Regions from separate parts of the Halalkalibacter krulwichiae genome, predicted to be linked through region 1. Evidence: riboswitches for the same ligand, from Rfam matches in the RefSeq annotation. Region 1 holds a riboswitch; each other region holds the start of a gene.
The links. A riboswitch is a leader RNA that binds a small molecule or an ion and turns the genes downstream of it on or off. The one in region 1 is predicted to bind S-adenosylmethionine.
Positions count from the first base shown of each region.

Region 2: it holds a riboswitch for S-adenosylmethionine, as region 1 does, so the genes downstream of both, metK (methionine adenosyltransferase) here and BkAM31D_RS08445 (peptide-methionine (S)-S-oxide reductase) in region 1, are expected to answer to the same signal.
Region 3: it holds a riboswitch for S-adenosylmethionine, as region 1 does, so the genes downstream of both, BkAM31D_RS02915 (sugar ABC transporter substrate-binding protein) here and BkAM31D_RS08445 (peptide-methionine (S)-S-oxide reductase) in region 1, are expected to answer to the same signal.
Region 4: it holds a riboswitch for S-adenosylmethionine, as region 1 does, so the genes downstream of both, BkAM31D_RS18535 (methionine ABC transporter ATP-binding protein) here and BkAM31D_RS08445 (peptide-methionine (S)-S-oxide reductase) in region 1, are expected to answer to the same signal.

Region 1 covers NZ_CP020814.1:1,661,609-1,668,885, forward strand. The annotation lists gene BkAM31D_RS08430 (SGNH/GDSL hydrolase family protein) at 1-560, shown strand, start outside; gene BkAM31D_RS08435 (YpmS family protein) at 595-1,203, shown strand; tRNA gene BkAM31D_RS08440 (tRNA-Gln) at 1,300-1,374, opposite strand; SAM riboswitch class I at 1,575-1,686, shown strand; gene BkAM31D_RS08445 (peptide-methionine (S)-S-oxide reductase) at 1,774-2,151, shown strand; gene BkAM31D_RS08450 (cell wall hydrolase) at 2,248-2,868, opposite strand; gene BkAM31D_RS08455 (glycoside hydrolase family 3 protein) at 3,696-6,098, shown strand; partial or broken gene BkAM31D_RS08460 (efflux RND transporter permease subunit) at 6,451-7,277, shown strand, end outside.
Region 2 covers NZ_CP020814.1:3,500,696-3,507,972, reverse strand. The annotation lists gene BkAM31D_RS17650 (ABC transporter substrate-binding protein) at 1-52, opposite strand, end outside; gene BkAM31D_RS17645 (alpha/beta hydrolase family protein) at 150-941, shown strand; gene BkAM31D_RS17640 (alpha/beta fold hydrolase) at 1,017-1,841, shown strand; gene BkAM31D_RS17635 (phosphatase PAP2 family protein) at 1,849-2,388, opposite strand; gene BkAM31D_RS17630 (glycosyltransferase family 4 protein) at 2,561-3,658, shown strand; gene pckA (phosphoenolpyruvate carboxykinase (ATP)) at 3,806-5,392, opposite strand; gene BkAM31D_RS17620 (hypothetical protein) at 5,638-6,012, shown strand; SAM riboswitch class I at 6,181-6,294, shown strand; gene metK (methionine adenosyltransferase) at 6,448-7,277, shown strand, end outside.
Region 3 covers NZ_CP020814.1:560,993-568,269, reverse strand. The annotation lists gene BkAM31D_RS02930 (ABC transporter ATP-binding protein) at 1-1,374, opposite strand, end outside; gene BkAM31D_RS02925 (ABC transporter permease) at 1,564-2,553, opposite strand; gene BkAM31D_RS02920 (sugar ABC transporter ATP-binding protein) at 2,556-4,055, opposite strand; gene BkAM31D_RS02915 (sugar ABC transporter substrate-binding protein) at 4,151-5,272, opposite strand; SAM riboswitch class I at 5,368-5,479, opposite strand; partial or broken gene BkAM31D_RS24640 (amidase) at 5,689-6,875, opposite strand; gene BkAM31D_RS02905 (pyridoxal-phosphate-dependent aminotransferase family protein) at 6,896-7,277, opposite strand, start outside.
Region 4 covers NZ_CP020814.1:3,663,714-3,670,990, reverse strand. The annotation lists gene BkAM31D_RS18550 (arsenate reductase family protein) at 1-260, shown strand, start outside; gene gcvH (glycine cleavage system protein GcvH) at 331-717, shown strand; gene BkAM31D_RS18540 (YusG family protein) at 839-1,075, shown strand; SAM riboswitch class I at 1,379-1,492, shown strand; gene BkAM31D_RS18535 (methionine ABC transporter ATP-binding protein) at 1,643-2,668, shown strand; gene BkAM31D_RS18530 (methionine ABC transporter permease) at 2,661-3,329, shown strand; gene BkAM31D_RS18525 (MetQ/NlpA family ABC transporter substrate-binding protein) at 3,348-4,199, shown strand; gene BkAM31D_RS18520 (carboxymuconolactone decarboxylase family protein) at 4,336-4,710, shown strand; gene BkAM31D_RS24000 (YuzK family famiily protein) at 4,910-5,047, shown strand; gene sufC (Fe-S cluster assembly ATPase SufC) at 5,314-6,105, shown strand; gene sufD (Fe-S cluster assembly protein SufD) at 6,178-7,277, shown strand, end outside.

The DNA.
Region 1 (7,277 bases):
TTAATCACACGTTCGAAGATCATAACGTAAACCTGACAATAGAAAATTTCGGTAAAAGAGGTAACCGTTCAGATCAATTATTACAACGGTTAGATGAAGAAGAAATTGTCTCCTCTATCGAAGAGGCTGATATGATTCTCATTACTATTGGGGCTAATGACATAATGAGAGTGGTGCAAAATCATTTTACGAATCTTACAATTGAACCTTTCCAAGAAGCTAGAGCAGGCTATAAAGAGCGATTAACGGAAATTATTTACGTCATGAATCAACTAAATCCAGATTCACACATTTTCTTAATTGGTTTTTATAATCCGTTTGAGGCGTATTTTAGTGATATTGAACAAGTAGAAATGATCATAGATGATTATAATGAGGCTAGTGAATCGGTGACAGAGCAATTTGAGAATGTAACCTTTATCCCAACAAAAGATTTATTTAGTGAATCTGATCAAGAATTATTAGCTGATGATCATTTTCACCCGAATACTAGAGGCTACAAACTAATTGCAACGCGTGTCTTAGACTATTTAATGATGATCTCGAGTGAAGAATCTTAATTCATTGAAGTAAGGCGCAGAAAGGAGATGTAAATTGGATAAACTAAGAAAAAAAGTGAGTTGGAAAGTATTGTTTTTGGGTTTAGTAGGGGTGAATGGCCTTTTTCTTATCCTTTTCCTCGTCTTTCTTTTGTGGCCCGTTTCTCAATCAAATATACCAGAAAAAGAGTTCATTGAAGATGTTTCAGGGGCTGAGTTCACGGTGCAGTCGAGTAAGCAAAATTTAAATGCGCTTGTGAATGGGTATGTAAATAAGTTGCTAAAGGATAAGGACGATAAATATTTTGTTGAGTTTGATGAGGATGTTCATTTGTTAGGTTCCTTTGAAGCGTTTCAAACAGATATTCCATTTTCAATAATATTGCAACCTGCTGTTCAAGAAAACGGAGATCTAATTTTACGTCCAACGGAAATGTCTCTTGGATTACTACAACTGCCTAAGAGAAGAATTCTTGATTACGTTAAGAAAAATACCCCTACACCAGAATGGATAGAAATTGATCCTAAAAATGAGCTCATCTATATCGCTGTTACGCAAATGGAAGTGAAATCCAATTTCAAAGTGAAAGTACAACAATTTGATTTGAAAAATGATAAAATTTCTTTCCGAATTAAAGTGCCGAATGAAACGTTAGGATTATAAAAGAAATGAAAAAGGAGCTTGCCTCAACTGAAGAACACGAGGTTCGCAAGGTTTTTTGCAACACGAGAGGATTTAAAAGGGTGATGTTATAGGAAATGGCTGGGCTAGCAGGATTCGAACCTACGCATGACGGAGTCAAAGTCCGTTGCCTTACCGCTTGGCTATAGCCCAACAACATTTTTATTATGGATTTAATGAAAGATGATTATTCATATTTCTTTCAAAAATTTTTAAAGCATGTCTGATTTCATTCATGGAACAATCTCAAGTTTTAGCAAATTTACATGTAGAGTTTAAAAATAACACTTGAATTTTATGTATACAATTGATAATATAAGTAACAATATAATAAAAAATGAATAGCGATAAACTTCTTATCCAGAGTGGTAGAGGGACAGGCCCTATGAAACCCGGCAACCATCAAGTCAACATACTTGAACGGTGCTAAATCCTGCAAAGGTTGTAACCTTTGAAAGATGAGAGCGACGTATAATAATACAAACCTCTCTTTTAATCTAAAAGAGGGGTTTTTTTGGATAGAAGGCTATCGCTCAAAAAGGAGCGAGTACAATGGAAAAAGCAATCTTTGGTGCAAGTGAATTTTTTAGTCAAGAGGCATTTGTTACAGGGTTTCGAGGAATTGAGAATGTTCGAAGAGGACAATTGAAAGGAACGAATATAGAGATAGTAGAAATTTGGTTTGATCCGTGGAAAGTTTCTTATGAGGAAGTCGTAAACTTATTCTTTGATTTACATGACCCTACTGCGACAAAAGGTCAAACAATAAAGAATCAATCATTCATCTTTTTTACCGATCATATTCAATTAACAAAAGCGAAACAAAAGAAGAAAGAGTTAAAACATTTAGTGAAAAATGAAGTTATTACAGATATCATTCCAGTAGAGCGCTATATCGATCGCTTGAAAGAAAGTAGGCTCATTTCTTAATCCGAAAAAAGATGATAGTAAATGTAAAAGCCACTGAAAAAGGTGAGATACATCCCTTTTTCAGTGGCTTTAGTCATAAATAGAACATAGAGAGAATTAATTCTTAAACACATGTTGTCCAATAACAACCGTTGTCTCTCTTGTGTCTAGCCAACGGTTAGTAGCTATGTCAGGGTTGTAAAAGAATAATGATTCTTCTGTTATATTTCTCATGTCGGATAATGCTGCTTCTACAGCTTTGATCGATTCTGCATCGGCTGGTTTATTAACTTGTCCATTTGCGACCGGTTCGAATTGCTTAGGTTCGTAGATGACTTCCTTTACTGTATCAGGAAATTTAGAGCTCTCAATTCGATTTAAAACAACATCCGCCACAGCCACTTTTCCTTCAAAAGGTTCTGTTTGTGCTTCAGCTCGTACAATTCTAGCTAAGAGATCTACTTCTTTTTCAGAGAGATTGATTTCGCTAGTTTCATTGCTGCTTATTTCTTTTACTTTAGCCGTGTCGTTATTTTTATGTATGTTAATATTCTGTCCCACAACAATTACATTTAAATCTGTAATTTCAGGATTGGCCATAGCTAATTCTAGTAGAGTTAAATCATGCTCTTTTGCAATTTGAGTCATCGTATCTCCTTCTTCTACCGTATAAGCAAAGGTAGGTTCACCAATCATTAGTGCGACAAATAGTGTAAAGATAAAGAGTAGCTTTTTCATTAAGTAATCCTCCTAATACAAATCGTTTTGATAGCTTTTCACATTTCCATTCCTATGAAAACGAAGTAGGGATTATGATTACAGTGAGATTACAGTGAGATTACAATTAGAGAGGGGGCTACCGAAACTATTATATAGAAGGAAAATATTAGGAGGAATTAGTTAAGAGTGAAAGCTACTTTATAAATTATCCAAGAGTAGCAAACATAGGTCTAATACGTTTTTGGTAGTTTTTGCTAACTTTCTCCCTGAATTTCACGGCTAATTAACTAGTCCTATTAGCCTATTTTTATTGACGAGGCACAATCTCAAACTGAGATGGAGTTGGAAGTTAAATGATTTATAGGAGGTTTGTAAATGAATAAGAGAGTAACAATGAAAGTCTATGATAGATGTGGTATAGCGAAGAGTTTCTTATGTCTCAAAATGAAAGCAAAAAGGGGTTTAAATTAGTAACACTGGGGCGAATTAGTCCTAAATACACGGTTACTTGCTTTACGATACATAACTAATAATTCAGTACGAAAATCCCATTGTAAATAAAAGCGTTTACAATTAACATAATATTCATGATATTTAATTTGTATGGTTAACAAACTAAATAGGTGAGAGTTAGGTTGCCGGCCTGAAAGAGTAAGCGAAAAGCGTGACTACATACAATCTAAGTAAACGAATCAGAGATATCCTTCTAAAAGTTAGTTAGTTTGTTTGCTATACAAATAAAAGAAAGCGCTTAATTTAAGGGGGTGATTTTTTTCAAGGTAAAGCAAATAACAGAAAGTATATTTCGTTAATTACATTCATTAAACAGGGGGAGGAAGAAGGTAATGGTTAAAGTGAGGCAAGAGAAAAAGAAGTCTAAGTTCAAAAATCGTTGTAAAAAATTATTCGTTTCAACACTTGCAGTCTCATTAGTTGTTCCAGCTATTGCAGTCGGAGCGAATGATGATGATGATCGAGAGGATCTAGGGTATGTCCCACCAACTGATGGTTCAGAAGTAGAATTTATTAGTACATTCGATAGACTGAATTTTGTTGAAACAGGCGACACGGTGCTTGGTATAGCAAATGAAGATAACATTATTACTTCCGATGGATATTATTTTAAAGACTTAAATGGGAATGGTGAGCTTGATCCTTATGAGGACTGGAGACTACCAGTTGAAGAACGTGTGGAAAACTTAGTGTCACAAATGACTCTTAAGCAAAAAGCTGGGTTAATGAATATCAACACTCATCGAATCAATCTTGATCTTGAGGACGGTGAGTATGTAGTTGAGGATGATCAGTTAATCGTCGATAGAGGAATGAGATATACGATTTTCAGAACTACTGAATCGGCTAATGTTGTAGCACAATATACGAACCAGCTACAAGAAGTAGCAGAGAAACAACCATTAGGGATTCCAGTAGTTGTAACATCTAACCCTCGTAATCATCCATCGATCAATTACACAGATGTGGTCGATGAACCAGGCCAACACTCTTTCTGGCCAGGACAATTAGGAATGGCAGCTACGCGTAATGTAGATGCGGTAAGAGAATTTGCTGAAATTGCAGCACAGGAATGGAGAGCAATGGGAATCCGTAAAATCTACGGATACACCGCTGACCTAGCAACAGATCCACTTTGGTCAAGAATTGAGGAAACATTCGGAGAGGATCCACAACTTTCAGCAGATATGATGACAGCTCTAGTAAAAGGTTTCCAAGGTGAGGAACTTGGACCAGATAGCATCGCGAAAACCGTGAAACACTTCCCAGGTGGAGGAGCGCGAGAAGATGGTCTAGACCCGCACTTCCCTGAAGGAAAAAGAAATCCATATCCAACTCCAGGAAGTTTAATGGATTACCATATCATACCTTTCCAAGCAGTGATTGATGCAGGTGTAAGCTCATTAATGCCTTACTATTCATTCCCAAGCAATGATTTAAGTGCAGATCAAGGATTGCCTTGGCATAGTGAAGATCAACAGTTCGAGGAAGTGGGCTTTACGTTCAACTCAGCGTTTATTAACGATCTTTTACGTGAGGAAATGGGCTTTAAAGGATATATCAACTCAGATACAGGAGCAGTTACAAGCAGAGCGTTCGGTCTTGAAGATTTACCGGCAGTAGAAAGGTTCGCAAGAGCAATTAATGCTGGTACAGACCTTATTTCTGGTAACTCTGATCCACAACCTATCATTGACACAGTCGACCAAGGACTAGTTTCTGAAGATAGAATTGATGAAGCTGTTTCACGCTTACTTACAGAAATGTATACATTAGGTTTATTTGAAAATCCATATGTAGATCCAGAGAAAGCTCTTGAAGTGGTCGATCGTCCAGAATCACAAGAAAAGGCCGATGTCTTACACCGTGAATCAGTCGTTCTAATGAAAAATGAGGATAACGTTTTACCATTACGCAATAAACAAATCAATGACATCGTCCTTTATGTAGAAATGTTTACAACGGCAGATAATGATGAAGAAATTACGGCAGGATTAATGGATCTAATTGAAGAATACGATGGCGCAATTACATTAACAGATAATCTTGATGAAGCGACACATGCCTTTGTTTGGGTTCAACCTGTACAAGAAATGTGGGAAAATAATGTAGTTATAACCGTTGGAGAAGGAACAGGAATTGATGATGTAGACAGAATTGTAGAAATCCAACAAACTGTTCCAACGATTACAACTATTAGCATGACAAACCCTTGGTTACTTGAAAAGATTGAAGAAAATGCAGCAGCAGTGATCGCGACATTCGGTGTGAAAACTGAAGCATTATGGGATGTTGTTAGAGGAGAATTCAATCCAACTGGTACATTGCCATTCACGATCCCAGCAAGCATGGAAGCGATTGAAAATGGAGCAGGAGATATTCCAGGATATTTAGAAGATGAGTCATATGCGTACAAAAACTCAGCTGACGATCAATATTGGTTTGGATTTGGTCTTTCTTATGAAAATTACGAACAACTACTGTTAACAGAATTGCAAGAGCAAACAGAAGATTATATTGCATCTGGTGACATATCTGGCCCAGTAGTTAATCAATTAACGAACCAACTAAAGCAAAGCCAACATCACTTAGATAAGGGCTCAAAAGAACAAGCAACACACTTTGTTAACAATTACCTTTCTCACCTTCAACGTGACGCAAATAGCCGACACATTACAACCGAAGCAAAAGAGAGTTTAACGAAGGTTGCAAGTGGTATTATTGAAAAGTGGTAAGAATAGTTGAATGAAAGTCTGACAAACGATTGATTTTGTTTGAAAAGAAATTGAGAAACTCCCATTTTGATAAGTGGGAGTTTCTTTGTTTTATATGCACGGATGAGCTACAGAATAGACGTTTGACTAGGGAAAAAGACTGATAAATAAATAAGGTTGTCATCTTCTTCAAATCTTCCAATAAAGAGAACGTTGGCCCCCTTTAAGATTATCACCTCAGCCTCCAGACTGATTTTTTTATTATTTTTGTAAAATTTGGTAATCGAATGGGTGTTTTAGTATATAATTCGCTTGGGGAGAGTAAATTTGTTGAGCTCGAACTTTGGAAGTAGGTACATAGAGGGGGAGACGTATGAATCTTATTACATTTATTGTTCGGAGAAAGATCTTAGTTGGGTTGTTGGCAGTTTTGGTGGTTTTAATCGGGGCATATGCAATGCAAAAGCTTGATAAGGAGCTTTTTCCAGCAATTGATTTTGATGGGGCTTATGTAATGATTGATGCAGGAGATTTGCAAGCAGCTGAAGTGGAGAGAACGATAACGAGTCCATTGGAACAACAGATTTTAGCAATAGATGGCGTGGAGAGCATTCATTCATCATCTACTATTGGGTCAAGTAACATGGATATCTTCTTTGAGCGTGGGCGCGGGGAAGAAGTTTTTAAAGAGGTAGATACGATTGTGAGCAGTTCAACTGCCACTATATCTAGTGTTCGAGATGTCGTAACCGGTAAATACAGTACAAATCAACCGTACGACTTTTTCATGGATATTTCAGGTGGAAGCCAGGAGGATATGACTGCTTTAGCTCAGGACATTTTAGAGCCTAGATTGGAAGCATTGAAAGAAGTATCTGATGTTTTATTAGTTGGTGTACAGGAATTTGAAATGATGATCGAATTGAACCGTGATCAGTTATTAGATGAGGGAGTTAATGTTGCAGAGTTAATTGGCTTTATCCAACAAGAAAACAATGAGGTTACAGTAGGAACCTTAAATGGAGAACAAGATTCACCAACTCTCCGATGGAACACAAGAGTTGAGACAATTGAAGACATTGAAAATTTGAAAATCCCAACACAAGACGGATTTATAAATTTAAGTGAAGTAGCAACAGTTTCGTTAAAACCGAAAGTAGAAACATCTGGCGTCTGGAAAGATGGCGACAGTGAATTTAT
Region 2 (7,277 bases), 1.8 Mb from region 1:
TAATGATAATAAGTAAGAAAAGCAAGAGAGAAGCTTTTTTCATGGCATTCATGATGGTCATCTCCTTAGGTAGAATAAAGTAGTTGTGATAGTGTATGTATAAAGATGAAAATGTGTGTTTGCCCAATTTGTAGCGAAAGGATTTTATAATGATGAAATTGATTCATAAACAACGTATTCCTTCACCACATCCCAAAATTAAGCTTTATCTAATTACATACTGGAGTGAAGGATTAAAAGTAAAAGGATATATGGCTGTGCCTGAAGGAGAAGGACAATTCCCTGGTTTACTCTATTTACGAGGTGGGATTAAAAATGTGGGCATGGTTCGGATACAACGAGTGATTCAATGGGCTGCAGAGGGATTACTAGTTGTTGCCCCGTTCTATCGCGGAAACAAAGGAGGCCAAGGTCAAGAAGACTTTTGTGGCAATGATCGGAATGATGCGATTAATGCATTTGATTTACTTGAAAGTCATCCACAAGTCGATAAGAAAAGCATTCATATTCTAGGCTTCTCTAGAGGTGGAGTAATGGGCTTGCTAACAGCTCAGGCTAGACAGCAAGCAGCGTCAGTAGTTTGTTGGAATGGAGTAACAGATATGGTGCTGACCTATGAAGAAAGAGTGGATTTAAGAAGAATGATGAAGCGTGTGATTGGTGGTACACCAACGAAGTTTCCTAAAAGATATGCTTGGAGAACACCGTTACATTTTTTGAAGGATTTAAAAGCAAGAGTATTAATTATTCACGGAGTACAGGATGAACATGTCTCCATTCAGCATGCGTACCTTTTAGAAAAGCAGTGCAAGCTTGTTAACAAAGAGGTCAAGAGGTGGTACTTTGACCAGTTCTCTCATCACTTTCCTGTCGACTGGCAAAGAAGGATTTTAAAAGAAGCAGCAAAGTGGATGAAAAACGAATCAAGCATAATGGTTTGATTGTATGAGATGACAATGGATAGAAAATACTAGAAATAATTAACTTTATACTTACTATGGAGTTGGTTCTCTATCATGTTGCAAATCAACAAGAAGAAGCTCAAATTATGTGATGTAGATGTTTACTGTGAGTACGTGTTAAACAACAAGCCGCCTATTATTTTAATCCATGGGTTTGTTTCTTCTATCTATACATTTAATCGCTTAATTCCATTACTTGCGAATCATTTCTCAGTGATTGCATTAGATTTACCCGGATTTGGAAAAAGCGAAAAATCAAAGTCTTTCATCTATTCGTTTAGGAATTATGCCAATGTTATTACAGCTTGCATAGAGCACTTCCAACTTAAAAATGTCATTATTTGTGGACACTCGATGGGAGGACAAGTAGCTCTTTATACAGCTCAATTGATTCCAAAAAAAGTATCTAAACTTATTTTGCTATGTAGTTCTGGGTATTTAAAGCGAGCGAAGAAGACATTGATCTATTGTTCTTACTTACCTTTTTTTAAATATTATGTGAAACGCTACATTGACAGTAAGGATGTAAAAAAAAGCTTAGAGAATGTATTTTACAATCGTGATTTGATTACAGATGAATTAATGCAAGAGTATGTAACCCCACTCCGTGAAAAGAACTTTCCTATTTCTCTGTTACGGTTGCTGCGATATCGAGAAGGAGATTTAACGACGGATCAATTAAAGCAAATTCAAATTCCGACATTGTTAATTTGGGGAGAAGAGGATAGAGTTGTCCCTGTTACAATTGGCAAACGTTTAGTAGAAGATTTGCCACAAGCCCGATTAATAACGTACCACGAGACAGGACATTTGGTAACAGAAGAACGTCCAGAAGATGTTTATAATGAAATACTTACCTACACACAAGGGTGCAGGTAAGTAACTCCTAGTATGGAAAAACAATTACAGATAAAATCGAGGTTGTAGTCCCAATAATCGCGCCGATGATACAGTCTGTCGGGTAATGTAGACCAAGATACATTCTTGAAACGGCTACAAGAATGGCTAAAGGTATAATCGTGGCAGCAAGAATCGGGTAATGAATAGCAAATACGACACCGATGGCAAAGGCTGCAGTCGTATGACCGGATGGAAATGAATAGTCTTTTAATGGATTAGAGCAAGTATGAACATCGGGCAAACTAAGATATGGACGTTGGCGACAAGATAGTTTCTTAATTAATTGTACGATTAAATGACTTAAGATAATTGAAGCCAAAGCAACAATGGCAGATTGACGAATTGATCCTGGTAAAAAAAGTATGAATAAAAAAAGGAGAGAAAGTGAAAAAGTAGCGCCTCCTAAATGAGTCACCTTTGGTAGGAAAAAATCAAAAAAACGACATCTCCATTGCTGATTTACAATTAAAAAAAAACGGTTGTCGTGGAAAGAAACCCAATGAACAAAACGACTAATTTTAGACACCCCTTCCGCAGTTATCTTACTTACAAGTATAATACATTATTTTAAAACTTTCGTTACGATTGTGTGGTTTTTTACGAGGAAACTTAACGAGAACTTTACACCAATTATGTAAAATTTGGCTTACATCTCTAGTAAAGTTGAAGTATCAACTTTATAAAAGGGGAGACCAAATATGATGCGTATTGCTATTTTCACTGATACTTACGCACCTGAAATTAATGGTGTAGCTAGGACGTTGGAAAAACTCACTTGTTATTTAAGACAGAATGATATTGAGTTCCGTGTGTTCGCCCCAGACAATAAAGAGAGAATTCCGGCGATTCCTCATATTGAACGTTTCGCAAGCTTGCCTCTTTTTCTTTACCCAGAATGTCGCTTTGCTCTTTTAAATCCGCTTCATCTAAAGCAATCTTTAGAGGAATTTAAACCGACGCTTATCCATGTCGCAACTCCATTGAACTTAGGACTATATGGAGCCTATTACGGGAAAAAACATCAAATTCCAATGGTTGCTTCTTATCATACTCATTTTGATCAATATCTTACGTACTACAATTTAACATTATTAAAACAGTGGATATGGAAGTATATGGCTTGGTTCCATCGTCCGTTTTCTAAAGTGTATGTTCCATCTGAAAGTACAAGAGAAAGTTTAGTAAGAAAAGGTGTCCACGATCGTATTGAGTTGTGGAAAAGAGGAGTAGACCATACGCTGTTTACACCTGCTCAGAGAGGAGCAGAGGTAAGGGAAAAGTATCAGATTAAACAAAAACATATATTGTTATTTGTAGGCCGCCTAGCACCCGAAAAAGATGTTGAATTAGCTATACAAACATTTACGTCACTGCCTCAAACAATCAAACAGGACTCTCATTTGCTCATTGTAGGGGACGGTCCGTTATTAAAACCTTTATCTACACAAATTTGCAGTGAGAATATTACGTTTACCCGTTTTCTAGAAGGGGAAGAACTAGCGAAAGTTTATGCTGCAAGTGATGTTTTCTTATTTCCTTCTGCAACGGAAACGTTTGGCAATGTCGTTCTTGAAGCAATGTCATCTGGAATACCAGTAGTCTGTGCAAATACAGGAGGTGTCAAGCACTTAATTCAACACGGAGAAACTGGACTCATGTGCAAAGAAAAAGATTTAGACTCATTCGTCTCAGCGGTCACATTTCTTTTAACGAATCCTATTACTAGATTGAGGTGGGGAAGCAAGCCCGCCAAGATGCTTTGCATTATTCATGGGATGAAATCTTTCGAAAATTAATTTTGAGTTATCAAGATGTGATCGAGAAGAGGAGCATACAAACAGCTTGAGAGGCATCTTCTAATCAAGGAGTAACAGTTTTAAAATGAAAGACCACTGAAAAGATGAAAATCATCCTTTCAGTGGTCTCTTAAATTGTTCCATTCTTTATTTTGGACCAGCCGCTTTAATTTTGTCGCTTACATTATTGAATTTCAAGAAGTTATTTTTGAAATTATCTGCTAATTCCTTAGCTTTTTCATCATAAGCGGCTTTATCTTTCCATGTTTCTCGTGGTTGAAGAACATTATCAGGAACGCCTGGGCATTGAAGTGGGATGTGCAATCCAAAAAGTTCATCTGTTTTCGTTTCAACTGAACGAAGCTCGCCAGACAACGCAGCTTGCACCATTGCACGAGTGTATTTTAAATTCATACGATTCCCGACACCGTATGGGCCACCAGACCAGCCTGTGTTAACAAGGAAGACATCTACATCATGTTGGTCAATTTTCTCTCCAAGCATTTCAGCATAACGACCAGCAGGTAACGGAAGGAAAGGAGCTCCAAAGCATGTTGAGAATGTTGCTTCTGGTGAAGTAACTCCTCGCTCAGTACCAGCTAATTTACTTGTGTATCCAGAGAGGAAATGATACATCGCTTGTTCTTTGGTCAGCTTGCTGATTGGAGGCAAGACGCCGAATGCATCAGCAGTAAGGAAAATGATTGTATTTGGGTGACCAGCAACACTTGGCTGTAACGCGTTCGGAATTAACTCAAGTGGGTACGCGGCACGAGTGTTTTCTGTTAACGATGTATCATCGTAATCAGGTTGACCAGTTGTTGCATCAACTACAACATTTTCCAACACAGAGCCAAATCGAATTGCGTCCCAAATTTGTGGTTCTTTTTCTTTAGAAAGGTTGACGCATTTCGCATAGCAGCCACCCTCAATATTGAAAACGCCATTACTTGACCAACCATGCTCATCATCGCCAATTAATGAACGATTTGGGTCAGCAGACAAAGTTGTTTTTCCAGTTCCAGATAAACCGAAGAATAAAGCAACATCGCCTTCAACACCTGTATTAGCTGAGCAATGCATAGAAAGGACATCTTGTTCCGGTAATAAGAAATTCATAACAGAAAAAATCGATTTCTTCATTTCGCCAGCATATTCAGTTCCACCAATTAATACGACTCTCTCTTCAAAAGATACAATTACAAATGCTTCTGAACGAGTACCGTCACGCTCTGGATCTGCTTTAAATGTTGGAGCAGAAACGATTGTAAATGGTTTATTATTCTCTTCTTGAATGGTAGCGATTTCAGTTGGTCGTATAAATAACTGACGGGCAAAAAGTTGGTGCCAAGCAAATTCATTTACGACTTTTAGAGGAAGGCGGAATGTTTGATCGGCTCCTGCATATCCGTCTGAAACAAATAATTCTTCTTTTTTCCCTAAATGTTCCAGCACCTTTTGATAAAGAGAAGTGAACACTTCTTTTTCAATTGGCTGATTGACAGATCCCCATTCAATTTTGTCTGAAATGCTAGATTCATTGACAATGAATTTGTCTTTTGGGGAACGCCCTGTATATGCACCTGTTTCAACACTTAAAGCACCAGTTGAGGTTAGGCTGCCTTCACCACGCATGAGTGCTCTTTCAATAAGAGAAGAGATTGGCAGATTAAGTTGAACGTTTTCCTGAGTCATTAAATTTGTTAGTTCCGATTGTAAACTAAGTGTTTTCATTGTCGCAAAATCCTTTCCTTAAACTTATATTAGTTACCATTAATTTATAATTCTTGTTTATTAGTATAACACAATCACTTTAATAGTCTATACTATTATTTTAAAAATTTAAATGTGACATAATCCAACAAAAAACATGTTTACCTATTATAAATAGGAAAAAATGAGGGGAAAATCAATCGGACGTTCCTAAATTTCGACTTTGTGCATAGGATGGATGTATAAGAAATAAGGAGGCGTTCTGTGTGGATCAAGTATCAATGCTCGATCTTGCGACCGTTTCTGCCGTTGTCGCAGCGCTAGTTACTGTAGTGGGTAATGCATTTGGTATTGAAAAACAATATCGAGCTCTTTTGGCAATTGGCATAGCTGGTATCCTTTGGTTCATTCCAAGAGAATGGGGTGAGCAAGTATTAATGGCACTGATTATTGGATTAACCGCCAGTGGTGTGTATAGTCAAGTAAAGCCACGCGATAACCAAAATGATTTATTGAGAATGCAGTTAAGAGAAGAGATGAGAGAAGAACAACAAGTGGAACAAGAGCGGATCCGCAAAGAAGAGGAAAGACGAAAGCGTCGTGAAAATGTAACATATCAAGATGACGATACACCATATTAAATAAAGAATGAAATCAACGTATGTTGAGATACTAATCTTATCTGTTGTTAAAGGTTAGGACTAATTGGAATACTTATATAAGTTCGAATTAGTCCTGATTGCCACTTATTTCATTGGGATAGGTTGACAGTATACGACATGTGCGATATGATATGCGTCGAACGGATACTCTTATCCTGAGTAGGCGGAGGGACAGGCCCGAAGAAGCCCAGCAACCAACACTCGTAGCCATGAGTGAAAAGGTGCTAACCTGCAAGACTGTTTTGTCTTGAACGATAAGAGGCTAAAGGTAAACATTCAACCCTTTCCTCTTTGGAATAGGGTTTTTATCGTTTATACGCTGTACAGGAAGGTATTTCCCATTCGGTGGGACATGAGTGCCGTCTCAAAGAAAGACACATGCTAAGAGTAGGCAGTGTTAAAGGAGGAAATAAAATGACAGAAGTAAAAAGCAGACGTTTATTTACGTCAGAGTCAGTAACAGAAGGGCATCCAGATAAAATTTGTGACCAGATTTCAGATGCCATTCTTGATGCAATTTTAACAAACGATCCAAATGCACGTGTAGCGTGTGAAACATCTGTAACAACAGGTTTAGTATTAGTCGCTGGAGAAATTACAACAAACACATATGTAGACATTCCGAAAATAGTGCGAGAAACAATTAAAGGAATTGGTTATACACGTGCAAAATATGGTTTTGATTCAGAAACGTGTGCAGTACTCACTTCTATTGATGAACAATCAGCTGATATTGCTCAAGGGGTTGACCAAGCTCTTGAAGCTCGTGAAGGTCAAATGACAGATGCTGAAATTGAAGCGATCGGTGCAGGAGACCAAGGACTAATGTTTGGTTATGCAAATAACGAAACGAAAGAACTTATGCCTTTACCAATCTCACTAAGCCATAAGCTAGCTCGTCGATTAACGGAAGTTCGTAAAGAAGAAATTCTGCCATATTTACGTCCTGACGGTAAGACTCAAGTAACAGTCGAGTATGATGAGGCAGGTAACCCTGTTCGTATTGACACGATTGTTATTTCTACTCAACATCATCCTGAAGTTACACTTGAACAAATTCAACGTAACTTAAAGGAATATGTAATTAAACCAGTTGTACCAGAGCAATTAATTGATGAGGATACAAAATATTTCATCAATCCTACTGGTCGTTTTGTAATTGGTGGACCACAAGGTGATGCAGGTCTAACTGGGCGCAAAATCATTGTAGATACATACGGTGGTTACGCTCGTCACGGTGGTGG
Region 3 (7,277 bases), 1.1 Mb from region 1:
ATATTGATCAGGTAACCTTTCAATTACTTCGTCGATTTGTGCATCCCGACAAGCCTCTTTTAGTTCATTGAACGAGGAATTTGGTTTCCCCCAAAGTAAGTTCTCTTTAATTGTGCCAGAGAATAAAAATACATCCTGTGGAACAAACCCAATGCTTGTTCTTAATTCTCTTTCACTAAACTCAGTAATTGGACGACCATCGATTAGGATTCTCCCCTCTCCTACCTCATATAACCTTGGGATTAGGTGGAAAAGTGTTGATTTCCCAGAGCCTGTTGCCCCTAAAATGGCCAACATCTCTCCTCCTCTAACAGAAAAACTCACATTATTGATTGTTTGACGGTACGTGTTTTGATATTGAAATGACACGTTCTCAAACTTTAAAGACCCCTCCGTTATACATTGAGAAGCAACGCTATCTGCTTCGTCTTGATGTGAAGGATGATCCAAAACTTCAGAGATCCGTTCAGCCGAAGCACGTGCCCTAGAGAATACAATAATAATCATTGAGAACACTGTTAATGCTGATGTAATTCGTGTTGCATAGTTTATAATTGCCACTACTTCACCTACTTGAGCTCCACCTGCATTGACCGAAAAGCTTCCAAACCAAAGAATTGCCATTATTGCTAAATTCATAAGCAACAAAAGAACCGGCATGGCAATTTCCATTAACCTTAGAGCCTTAATTGTTCGGCTCATTAGTTGTTCATTGCTATCTTTAAATCGTTTCTTTTCAAATTTATCACGAACAAATACTCTTACTAATCTCATTGCTACTAAATTCTCGCGCATGACATGATTAACAGCGTCGAGCTTTTTTTGAACTTGCTTAAATAACTTTCCACCTTTTTTCATCATCCAAATTAGAAAGAATATAAGTATAGGAATTGTCACTACTAATATTAGAGCCAGTCTAACGTTAACAAATAACGCCATAACCATTCCCCCAATAATAATCAGTGGGGCTTTAAGCATTATTCGTAAGCTCATAAAAATGGTGTTCTGAATTTGTGTGACATCATTTGTTAATCTCGTAATCAATGTAGCAGTTGGAAACCGTTGAAGCTGAGCATATGTAAAAAGCTGAACTTTCTTATAAAGACTTGAACGTATATCATATCCGGTACTTTGACTTACATGAGCAGCATAAAACGAATTTACTATGCCGGTAATAAAGGCAAGTAATGACATCGCAATCATCACGCCACCCCAAAACATAATAACCTCGACATTTTCTTGCATAATACCCTCATCAATAATTTTTGCAAGCAAAAGCGGGTGAATAAGTTCCACCACCAACTCCATAAGCATCAAAATAATTGCTACAACAATTGGGAACTTATATGGTTTTAAGAATGAAAAAAGTTTCATCAGACATCCCCCAAATACGTAACTTTTTATTCGTTTGACGAAATATTAACTTAAAAATATCATAGCTCATTTTTTCAATTTTAACTAATCTATTTTTATGTATTTTCTTAGTTATTCTATGACACATTCATTCCTTATATAGAAGAAAAGAAAGCCGAAGCTTCTTAAAATAGAAGTACCGACTTTCTACTATGATTTCAATTTATAATAAGTTAGAGCTAATGCGAAAGCGAGCACCGTACCTTTCACAATATCCATCGCGTAATACGGTACAGACATCATCACGAGCCCATTTGACAAAATTCCAATCAAGACAGCACCGATAAACGTCCCAAACGCATTAGGTTTACCTGCACCTAATACTGAAAAACCGATAAACGCCGCAGCAACAGCATCCATTAGGTAAGGTGTACCCGCACCGATTTCGGCTGTCATTACACGAGATGCAAGGACAATTCCCCCAACTGCTGCAAAAAATGCAGAGAGCAAATAGGCTATTACTTTATATTTATTTACAGGGATTCCAGACAGTCTTGCCGCTTCTTGATTTCCTCCAATTACATACATGTAACGACCATGCTTTGTGTAAGTTAGAAAGATATGAACAGCCACGACGACAACGAGCATAATGATAATAATCCATGGCACTTGACCAATTTTAGCAAACGCTGGACTTATCGTCCCTGTTGCAAACGTTCCATCAGGCATAACCATATTTTGCGAAACAGTCGCACCTCTTGTATAAGTCAGAGCAATTCCTTGAACGATAAACATTGTAGCAAGTGTTAACAACATATCTGGAATTTTGACTTTAACGATCATTAATGCATTAAAAGCACCGACTAACAATGCAGCAATAATTGCAGAAAAAATGGCAATGGTTGTATTTTGAGAAAACCACACAAACATTGAAATGACAATTGCATTTGAAAGCGAGGCTACAGATCCAACTGAAAGGTCAAAACCATTAACAGATAGTGAAATCGTAATACCAATTGCAATAATCGTTACAATCGAAATGGAACGTAAAATATTTATTATGTTATTACTTTGAATAAATGCAGGGTTCGAATAAGCAAAAACAACAATTAAAATAAGAATCGTTAGCAATGTTCCGTATTTATATAAAAAGTTAAAAAGATCAAATGAATAATGTTTTTTTGTTTTACCAGCTGTCATTTTTACTTCCCTCCTGTTGAATAATGCAAAAGCTCTTCCTCATTTGTATTTTTCGTTTCTAGTTCTTTTACAATCTTGCCATCATATAGCACGCAAACCCGATTCGTTATCCCAACCACTTCTGCTAGCTCAGCAGAAGCATAGATGACGGCTTTTCCCTTTTTGGCGAGGCCTACGATTAACTCAAATATATCCTTTTTAGCCCCAACATCTACCCCTTTCGTCGGCTCATCAAATAAATAAACTTCCGCATCAGCAATCAACCATTTTCCAATGGCAATTTTTTGTTGGTTTCCTCCGGATAAATGCTCTACTTTCGTTTCTTCCGATGGGGTTTTAATGCCCAACCGTTGAATCATCTCAATTGATTTTTCTTTTTCCTTTCGCCTATTCAGAAAATGAAATCGATTCGTAAATTCCTTTAAACTAGAGGCACTTAAATTCGTCGCTACCGTCTCCTCAACTAGTACTCCTTCTTTTCGTCTTTCCTCTGGAACTAAGGCGATTCCATTTTTCACGGCATCGAAAGGACTCTTAAGCTTGACCTTCTTCCCTCTTATTTCGATTGTTCCAGTCGTTTTCGTGTAGCCAAAGAGCGCTTTACATAACTCTGTCTTTCCAGCCCCTACTAAACCAGCTAGTCCAAGAACCTCTCCTGCTTTTATATCAAACGTTAGCCCTGTTATCTTTTCTCGATCTGATAGATTATTGACACGAAAGATCGTTTCTCCCAGCTGAAACTCATGAGCAGGAAACTGTTCGTCTAATTTCTCACCTAACATATTCTCAATGACTTGGTTCGTACTAGTAAGGGATGTCTGTTCCTTTACAACAAATTGACCATTTCTCATCACCGTAATCTCATCACAGATCTCAAAGATTTCCGGTAGACGATGTGAAATAAAAATGATACCAACATCTTGTCTTTTTAAATTTTCGACGATTCTAAAAAGCTCTCTCGTTTCTGTATGACTTAATGGAGCAGTAGGTTCATCTAAAATAAGAAATTTACATTTTGTCGAAACAGCACGGGCAATTAGTACCATTTGCTTTTCTGCAAGTGTTAACTCACTTACTAATTTCTTTGATGACACATTGATGTTCATACTTTCTAGTATACTTGTGGCCCGTCTATGTACTTCTCTCCAATTCATAAATTGTTTTTTTCCCATATCATTAATGGTTTGGTTTAATATGATATTCTCAGCAACGGATAAATACGGAATCAAAGCGGTATCTACTTCTTGATAGACAATTTGAATACCATAGTTTTGTGCATCCTTTGGAGATCGAATAAATGCCCGTTCTCCATTAATTAATATCTCACCAGTGTAATGATGATAGGCACCTGAAAGAACTTTCATCAAGGTTGATTTTCCAGCTCCATTTGCCCCTAATAAAGCATGAGTGACACCGGAAATCGTTCGGAAGTCTACTTGATCTAATGCTTTCACTCCAGGAAACTCAATTGTTATATTTTTCATTTCTAGTTGTGTCGCCATTCATGATTACTCCCTCTCATATTAAAAAAGATAACTCCAAAGACCTGTTAAAGACTTTCTAACAGAATCGAAGATAGGAGTTATCTTTTTATCTATTATTTAGAGTAGTGCTCCTTCAACACTTTCATCCAGTCTTCCTCAAATACTGTAGATTGTCCCCAACCTTCAACTGTATTAGCGAGGTTTACCATATTAACAGCTTCATCCGCCTGCAATAGTTGATCTTGTGAAATGAGTGATGCCTCTAGATCATAAGTATCCGGAGTTTCTTCACCCGCTAATTTCTTCGCAACAAGTCTCATATTTACTGCACCTATTAACTTCGGATCAACTGCAGCTGTATATTTCCATGGGTTATCTTCCTCTTGAATCTCTTGAAGATCAGCATTTGACACATCAATTCCATAAATTTTAATTTCATCTCTGCCCGCCTCTTTTATTGCACGAGCCGCTCCAATTGCAAATGCATCCCAAGTTGCAAAAATAGCATCAATTTCTCCTTCAGGATACTTTGTTAACATTGCTGATACAGCGTTTTGAGTTTGAACAGAAGTATCTGCTGTTGCCACTCCGAATCGTTCTAACTCTTGAATCCCTGGCTGACTAGCTAACACTTCTTGATACACATTGTTTCTTCTAACCATTGGCGGGAAACCATCAACCCATAGATAAACTATATTCGCTTCTCCTTTATGATCTTCTACTAATTGATCTAAAGCCAGTTGAGCCAATGCCTCATCATCTTGTGAAGTCAACGTAACACCTTCAATGTCAGCTAGCTCTCCTACTGAATCAAAAGTGACAACACTCTTTCCTTTTTCCACCAACGCTTGTACACTATCAACCGTAGCTGCATCATCACCATGTGAAATAATAAACCCGTCAAAGTCTTCTTCTAAAGCTTGAGCGATTGCATCATGAAATCGAGCTGAATCACCATTTGCGGTAAAGACATCGACATTAAACCCTAAACTCTCTCCTTCTTCCTTTGCCCCTGCTAAAAATTGAGCCGTGTGATCGTCACCGCCGATCTTACGAATAACTTTAATATTTGCCCCTTCGCCATTAGCAAATCTCTCAGGTACATTTTCAAATGACACTTCTTCTGATCCTTGCTCCTTTTCATCAGAAGCATTGCTTTCTGCTGAGCAACCTGTTAATAGCAATCCTAAACCTAATACCGGTACTAATGTTCTTCTCAATAACCCCTTTTTCATCGATTCTCGCCCTCTCTAATTTTTATTAATCTGATAAAATATAAAAAAACCTCTCTTACAATAAGAGAGGTTTACATTCATAGACAAAATATCCTCTCTTATCTTTCAAAACAACAAAATGTTTTGCAGGAATTAGCACCAATTCTAATTAAATAGAACGGTTGCTGGGCGTCATCGGGCCAGTCCCTCTGCCACTCTTGATAAGAGTATTTATTAAATTATCAGTCAAATCAATATATTCACTTTAATCGTTTGTATTCATTATGTCAATAACCTTTTTGATATTCTTCGATAACTTTTTCGTTATATGTTGAGCGATTTTGTCGTTATTTGCTAATTCATAAGAGCAAATTATCTCTCATCACACGTTTGATCACCCTCGCTCTATATTTATCTTATCTAGTAAACTACCTTTATCAAATACTTGCCCATATATCTCTTCTTTCATAAACCCATTCTAACAATCGCAAATCTTGTTTCTTTCCTGCGATAATAGAAAGAGAAAGAGGCAAACCATTTTCATTCTTTAAAGGAATGGCTACTTGAGGGAAACCAGCAAGTCCTGCAATACAAGATAATTGCATCGTTTGCGATCTTCTCTTTTCAATCTCCTCTCCAGATAATTGACAAAATGGTGCTTCCCCTGGCGTTGTCGGAATGATGAGCAAAGTGTCATCTCCAAGAAGCTCATGCAACCGACTCTGTACTTTTATTCTTTGTTGCTCAGCCTTCTTTTGATCCGTTTCTGTTAAAGTACTAGCCCACTCAAACCGTTCTTTAATATCCGGTCCAAAGTGCGGCTTCACTTCGTTAATCCACTTTCTATGGTTATTCCAAATTTCTCTCCCTTGTAAAGTTCGAAAACAACTTGCCCATTCCATTAAACCCTCTTCGGCAATTTGGACCCATTCGTTCCTTTCAGCTGTATTTAATAAAGCATTGATGCCAACAGAAAGTGTAGATCTGCTTTTTATATCAACTAAGTCCCATGCATCTGTGCCAAATAACAAATTAGAAAACGGTCGACTAGACGTTGGGTGTTTTTGCTTAATCAATTGTCGGCCAACACGTAAGAGTAATTCTGAATCTTGAGCAAACCAACCAACTGTATCAAAACTTTCAGCAAGAGGGATGACTCCGTCAATTGGAACAGCTCCATGAGAGGGACGAATCCCATATATTCCACAGTAAGCTGCCGGTACCCGAACGGACCCTCCCGTATCTGTTCCAAGTGCAAAATCAACTAAACCAGCAGACACTGCAACAGCAGAGCCACTTGACGATCCCCCGGAATACGTCCTGGTGCTCTTGGGTTTCTCGGTGTTCCGTAATGATAATTCTCCCCATTTAAGCTATACATTAATTCATCTGTAATAGTCATACCTTTTAACTTGGCACCTGCATGTAACAATTGCTGAATGACCATCGCATGTATTCCAGAAGGTTTGTGGGTTCTGAGCCAATCAGGATTTCCAGCGCTTGCTACTTGTCCCTTTACCTCAAATACATCCTTAACAGCAAATTTGCGACCAGATAGAGCCCCTTTACTAATCGGCTCTATCTCAAGTTCTTCATTAATAAAAGCGTGAAATGTATCGTTCATCAAATCCTCCTACTCACTCATTAAACAGCTAAACTTTTATTCTGATAGACATCTAAAGCGGCTTGAACCGCTTCACCAGAATGAATGTTAACCTTATGACGAATTAAAACTGCTTCTAACCCAGCTAACGTTAATAGAACATTTCGTTTTTGACAACTATAACCCATCGTACCAATTCTCCAAATCTTTCCATGAAGTGACCCAAATGAACTAGCGATTTCAATTGCAAACTCATTTAACAACATTGCTCGCACTGAATCACCATCGACTCCTTCTGGGATCCTCACACATGTTACAGTAGGAAGTTTCCACTGTTCATTACCAAATAAAGACAAGCCCATCGCCTGAACTCCTGCAACTAATGCTTTTTCATTTAAGCGGTGCCGCTGAAAACGCTGTTCC
Region 4 (7,277 bases), 2.0 Mb from region 1:
TTGAAAACCCACCATCGAAGGATGAATTAAAAAGCTTATATGAAAAAAGTGGACTTGAATTGAAAAAGTTTTTTAATACAAGTGGGCAAAAGTATCGTGAGCTTGGATTAAAGGATAAGCTTAAAGATTTATCAGAAGATGAAGCGCTAGAGCTTTTATCAACTGACGGAATGTTAATAAAACGTCCGATTACAACGGATGGAGAAACAGTGACAGTAGGATTTAAAGAAGAACAATTTGAAGAAACATGGAACAAATAATGTTGTTTCTATGTTAAACTAGGTATAATATAGTAATCATTATAATTATTTTCATGTGGAGGGATTTTTTGTGAGTAACTTACCAAAGGAATTAAAGTATTCTGAAGAGCATGAGTGGGTAAAAGTAGAAGGAGAAGCGGTTCGTATTGGGATTACCGATTTTGCACAATCTGAGCTTGGGGATATCGTATTTGTTGAGCTACCAGAAGTAGGCGACGAAATCGAAGCGGACGAGCCATTTGGAAGTGTTGAGTCAGTTAAAACGGTTTCTGAACTTTATGCACCAATCAGCGGAAAAGTAGTTGCTGTTAATGAAGATCTTGATGATTCTCCTGAGTTCGTTAACGAGTCACCATATGAGAAAGCATGGATGATCGTAGTAGAGCCTAAAGATGCAAGTGAAGTGGACAACCTTATGTCTGCTGAACAATATGAAGAAATGATTAGCGAAGACTAATCGAAATATCGATTACAGAGGAAGGGTGTTGTGCCTTTCCTCTTTTTCATGAATTCCCCATGACTGTCTTCTTTGTAAAAGGACACAATAATAGTAACTTCTGTGTAAGGAGGTTAGTGCATTGGATCTGATTAAAGTTGATGTTACAAGTAAAGTTAAAGGGAAGTATGAAGATGGCCATATGAATTTATATATGGGTAACGCGAAAGTTGGTAAAGTTATTGAAACGAACCAAGGGTTTCAACATGAGATGGCGGAAGGCTTTGAATTTGAAAATGATAAGATTTTCCGCTACGAAAATGAAAATCCTAATCAAGTTCAATCGTATGTAGAAGGCTGCGATGAGGGCTGGTGCTAAATAAAATAGTGATCAAGGGACTGATCCGAACGCTACAAAGCCTGGCATGATTAACTCTGCCAGGCTTTTCATAAAGCATGGTTCTAGAGGGAAATATCAAATTTAGAAAAAATCTTCCATTGTAGTAGCTCAATGCTTAAATCGGTTGAATCGCTTTCGTTAGAAAAAGAGAGAACAAGACAGACGATCCGCTATAATATTTCCGCTGTATATTTTTGGATTATAATTGTTTTTAGGTTATTTGTTGACAAGTTTTTTTCTTACATGCTATTATTCTCTCATTGCTAAAAATAATATAAGAAACTCTTATCCAGAGTGGCGGAGGGACTGGCCCTACGATGCCCGGCAACCGTTAGATGATTCAACATCTAAGAAGGTGCTAAATCCTGCAAAGCATGAAGCTTTGAAAGATGAGAGAAAGGACTCGTTACTAACCTTTCTGTTCATCATGATGTTCAGGAGGGTTTTTGTTTTGCCCAAATGTCTAAAGCTGCTTTCTGGAAATATTGAAGTATTAGACATCTTAGACGAGACTATGTTAGAAGAGCTTCAAGGAGGTTATACATGATGATATCATTAAGTGGTATCCGCAAAGTGTTCCAAACGAAAGATGGCCCGGTTGCAGCCGTTAATGGAATAGATCTAAAAATTGATGAAGGCGAAATCTATGGAATAATTGGATACAGTGGTGCAGGGAAAAGTACACTTATTCGAATGTTGAATATGTTGGAGCGCCCGACAGAGGGCGATGTTGAAGTAGCTGGAAAAAACTTATCAAAGTTAAACCAAAAAGAGCTTAGAAAAGCTCGTCAAGAAATCGGCATGATTTTTCAGCATTTCAACTTACTTTGGTCACGCACGGTTCGTGAAAATATCGCTTTTCCATTAGAAATTGCTGGAGTAAAAAAAGTCGAACGAGATAAGCGTGTGAACGAATTAATTGAACTCGTTGGCTTAAAGGGTCGGGGAGAAAGTTACCCTTCACAGCTAAGTGGCGGTCAAAAGCAACGTGTTGGGATTGCTCGTGCTCTTGCTAATAATCCGAAAGTATTGCTTTGTGATGAAGCGACATCCGCACTTGATCCAAAAACGACGGATTCCATTCTTGATTTGCTTGTTGATATTAATGAAAAGCTTGGTTTAACGATTATTTTGATTACACATGAGATGCATGTCATTCGCAAGATTTGTCACAAAGTAGCCGTTATGGAAGCAGGGCAGGTTGTTGAAAATGGTCCTGTACGTGAAGTATTCCGTAAGCCTAAAGCGAATATGACAAAGGAATTTGTGAAACAAATTACTGAGCCTGAAGAAACGGTGGATGCCATTACTCAAATGCTTGAAGACCACCCTGAAGGTCAAATTGTTCAATTGACGTTTGTAGGAGAAAAAGCGGAGCGTCCATTAATTACACAATTAATTCGTCAATTCGATATAGAAGTCAATATTGTTCAAGGGAAAATCACAAAAATTCAGGAAGGTTCTTATGGGACATTGTTTGTCGCATTAAATGGAGAACCATCTGAAATTGATAAAGCGATCACTTTCATTCGGAACAAAGAGGTTGAAGTGGAGGTGATTGTCCATGATTGATCAATTATTTGGAAAAGTAAAATGGGACAAGCTATGGGAAGCAACACTTGAAACGCTTTATATGACGAGTATTTCTGTTGCTGCAACGTTCATCATTGGTTTAGTTCTAGGTCTTGTATTATATTTAACAAGCAAGGGCAATCTGTGGGAAAATGTCTTCGTAAATAGCGTGTTTAGTTTCATTGTCAATGTGTTTAGATCAATTCCTTTCATTATATTAATTGTTTTATTAATTCCTTTTACGCGCATGCTTGTTGGTTCGATGCTTGGAGCAAACGCTGCACTGCCAGCTCTTATTATTGGTGCGGCACCTTTTTATGCGCGAATGGTTGAAATAGCTTTAAGAGAAATTGATAAAGGTGTTGTAGAAGCTTCACAAGCGATGGGAGCAAGCAACTGGGACATTATTCGTAAAGTGTTAATTCCTGAATCTTTGCCAGCGCTAATATCAGGAATTACGGTTACAGCTATTGCCTTAGTGAGTTATACAGCGATGGCTGGTGTTATTGGTGCTGGTGGATTGGGGCACTTTGCTTACTTAGAAGGTTTCCAACGTAACAATAGCCAAATTACGTTAGTAGCAACAATTGTCATCCTACTCATTGTCTTTTTGATTCAATGGATTGGTGATTATTTAACTAATAAAACAGACAAACGATAACAAGGGGGATTTATTACGATGAAAAAGTTTTTAAGTATCATTGGAGCAGCAGCATTATCACTTTCGTTAGTAGCGTGCGGTGGTGCTGAAGAGGAAGCACCTGAAACTGCAGGTGAAGAAGAAACAGGCGAAGAGCGTACATCAATCGTTGTAGGGGCATCAGCTGTTCCACATACAGAAGTGCTAGAGTTTGTTCAGCCTTTATTAGCTGAAGAAGGAATTGACCTTGAAATTATTACGTTCCAAGATTATATTCTGCCAAACCAAGCATTACGTGACGGAGAAATCGATGCTAACTACTTCCAAACGCCGGGATACCTAGCGATGCAAATCGAAGAGAATGATTATGATTTCGTTGATATTGGTGCGATCCATGCTGAACCAATTGGTGTTTATTCAAGAGATTATGCAAGCCTTGATGAGCTTCCGGAAGGTGCAGCGATTGTCATGAGTGATTCGATTAGTGATCACGGTCGTATTCTACCTATTTTTGAGCGTGCTGGTTTAATTGAACTTGATGTAGAAGAAGGACAATTAGCTACGATTGATGACATTTCATCTAACCCGAAAGGTCTTAAATTCGGTGAGCCACAAGTAGAAGCGAGAATGCTTGCTCCTTCGTTTGAAGCAGGTGAAGGGGACGCTGTTGTAATTAACACAAACTATGCACTTGAAGGCGGAGTTGATATCGAGCAATACGGAATTGAGTTTGAAGGTGAAGATGTTCTTCAGCCAAACTTAGTTGTTGTGCGTTCGGAAGACGAAGCTCGTCCTGAACTTTTAAAATTAGTTGAGATTCTTCAATCTGAAGAAGTCCAACAATTCATTATTGAAACTTATGATGGTGCGGTCATTCCAAAAACGAATTAATTGCGTGTAAAAGCCGTCGGAGCTTATGTTAGCTTCGTCGGCTTTTTTATGCGTGATTTTAAGAATGGTGTATAAAGCCTTTGATCAAGACGAATACTATCGTTGTTACAATTTGACAAAGGGGGCATTTAGTAAAATGGATCAACAACAAAACTCACCAATTGAACAAGCCTTACATGAATACAAACAAGGGTTAGGAAACTTCACACAAAAAATGCCGAGCATCGCGAAGAAATACAATGCATTTACAGAAGCTTGCTTTGAAGAAGGAAAGCTTACTCAAAAAGAAAAACAGATGATTGCCCTAGGGATTAGTGTGTATTCACAAGATGAGTATTGCATTATCTACCATACAAAAGGTTGCTTAGATCAAGGGTGTTCAGAAGATGAAATCCTAGAAACAGTTGGAGTAACAGCGGCATTTGGTGGGGGAGCAGCAATGAGCCAAGCTGTAACTCTCGTTCAAGAATGTATTAGTGAACTAGGTGGCAATGGTTCCCAAGTTCAATAAGGGAGTATGATAAAGGATTTGTATTAGTGAATTTTCTGACAATACATAATCAGCTCTCAGCATGAATTTTCCTGAATTATCTCGTTATTTCGACGTTGGTGATCCTTTAGGACCATGATAAGATAAGTGTAACTTAACGAGGAAGGGTTGATTCATTATCCGTTCATTAGAAAGTAACAAGAATGCAGTTACAGGTGAAATGGAAAAAGGAATGCAACAAGCACACGGCATTAGCTATTCAGAGTATGAACGTAGCTTAGATAAAAAAATCGAAATAGAAAAGCAACGTGAAAAAGATTACGAGGCTAGCAAAAGAATTGCAGCTCAATTTGGCTAGATCGTATCAGTTATGATAAAATCAAGCAGAGTAGTGCCTTAAGGTACTACTCTTTCTCATTGTTACATTTATTCGTTTTTTTTAAATAAAACGATACAAGGATAATGATGAATAGTTTATACTACAAAGATAGTAGAAATGTACGTCTCTTTCTTGAACTTATAATAGATTTGTTATAAGATTGTAATGAGAATAGATTGAGAATAAATAAAAAATAATTAAAGTAGCTTTGTCATAGATAAAGCAATACATTGGAGGTCATCGGAATGTCAGTACCACATCTTAAAATTGAAAACCTACACGTATCAGTAGAAGGAAAAGAGATCTTAAAAGATTTCAACCTTGAAATAAAAGGCGGAGAGTTTCATGCAATCATGGGGCCTAACGGTACAGGGAAATCTACGTTAGCTTCTGCTATTATGGGACACCCGAAATATGAAATTACGAGCGGATCAGTATCGATCGATGGTGAAGACGTACTTGAAATGGAAGTGGACGAGCGTGCTCAAGCAGGTCTTTTCCTAGCAATGCAATACCCAAGTGAAATTAGCGGTATTACGAATGCTGATTTCTTACGTTCAGCAATCAATGCAAAGCGTGAAGAAGGAGACGAGATCTCTTTAATGAAGTTCATCCGTCAGCTAGACAAAAAAATGGAGCTTCTTGATATGGACGAGTCTTTCTCTCACCGTTACTTAAACGAAGGTTTCTCTGGTGGAGAGAAGAAGCGTAACGAAATTTTACAACTATTAATGCTTGAGCCTAAATTTGCCATCCTTGATGAGATTGACTCAGGTCTTGATATTGACGCATTGAAAGTCGTTTCTAAAGGTGTAAATGAAATGCGCAGTGAAAACTTTGGCTGCTTAATCATTACTCACTACCAACGTCTACTTAACTACATCACTCCTGATAAAGTACACGTTATGATGCAAGGTCGCATTGTGAAATCTGGTGGCGCTGAGCTTGCAGCACGTCTTGAGGCTGAAGGTTACGACTGGATTAAAGCTGAGCTTGGTATTGAAGACGAGCGTGTAGAAGCGAACCAAGAAGCGTAAGAAAACCTCAGAGAAGATTAACATTGGACTCGTACGAACGCGAGTGAGTATAAAAGCAAAGGGTGGGTATGTATGTCAGTCGAGACAAAAGGATTGTTCGAAAAAGAACAAATTGAATCATTCTCTAATGGACGCAATGAACCTGATTGGGTACGCGACATTCGTTTAAAAGGCTTAGAGCTATCAGAAACAGCAGCACTTCCTAAGCCAGATAAAACAAAAATTGATAAGTGGAATTTTGTTCAGCCTCGTTTTAAGCTGAATGAAAAGCCAAAAGCTACTTCAGTGAGTGCGTTAGCGGAAGAGTTAAAGGCGTTAATTGGTGAAGAAACAGATGAGCAAAACTTACTTGTTCAACAAGATACATCAGCAGTTTACTCGAAGTTAAATGCAGAGCTTGCTGAAAAGGGTGTTATTTTCACAGATATCCAAACAGCACTTAACAAACATGCTGATCTTGTGAAGCCATATTTCTTCGGTGAAGCAGTAAAGCCTGAAGAAAACCGTTTAACGGCGTTACACGCTGCATTACTAAATGGCGGGGCATTCATTTACGTTCCGAAAAACGTGGAAGTAGAACTTCCATTGCAAGCCGTATTCTCACTTGAGACGCCAGAGGCTGTTTTAAGCAACCACGTCATCGTTGTGGCGGAAGAAAATAGTTCTGTTACGTATGTTGAAAACTATGTGTCTACAACAGAAGAAGCAGCTGTAGCGAACATCATTGCTGAAGTGTATGCAAAAGCGAATGCACGTGTTGCATTTGGTGCGGTTGATAACCTAGGTAGCAATGTGACAACCTATGTTGTACGTCGTGCTCACGTTGAGAAAGATGCACGTGTTGACTGGGCTCTTGGTCAAATGAACGACGGTAATACCGTTTCTGAAAATACAACACACCTTGTTGGTGATGGTTCTTGGGCAGATACCAAAACGGTTTCAATCGGCCGTGGCGAACAAAAGCAAAACTTCACGACACAAATTTTCCATCACGGAAAACATTCTGAAGGACATATCCTAAAGCATGGGGTAATGCGTGAAGCAGCTACAGCAATCTTTAACGGGATTACGAAAATTGAACATGGTGCAACAAAGTCAAACGGTGTTCAAACAGAGCGTGTATTAATGTTAAGTGAAAAAGCGCGTGGCGATGCGAACCCAATTCTTCTAAT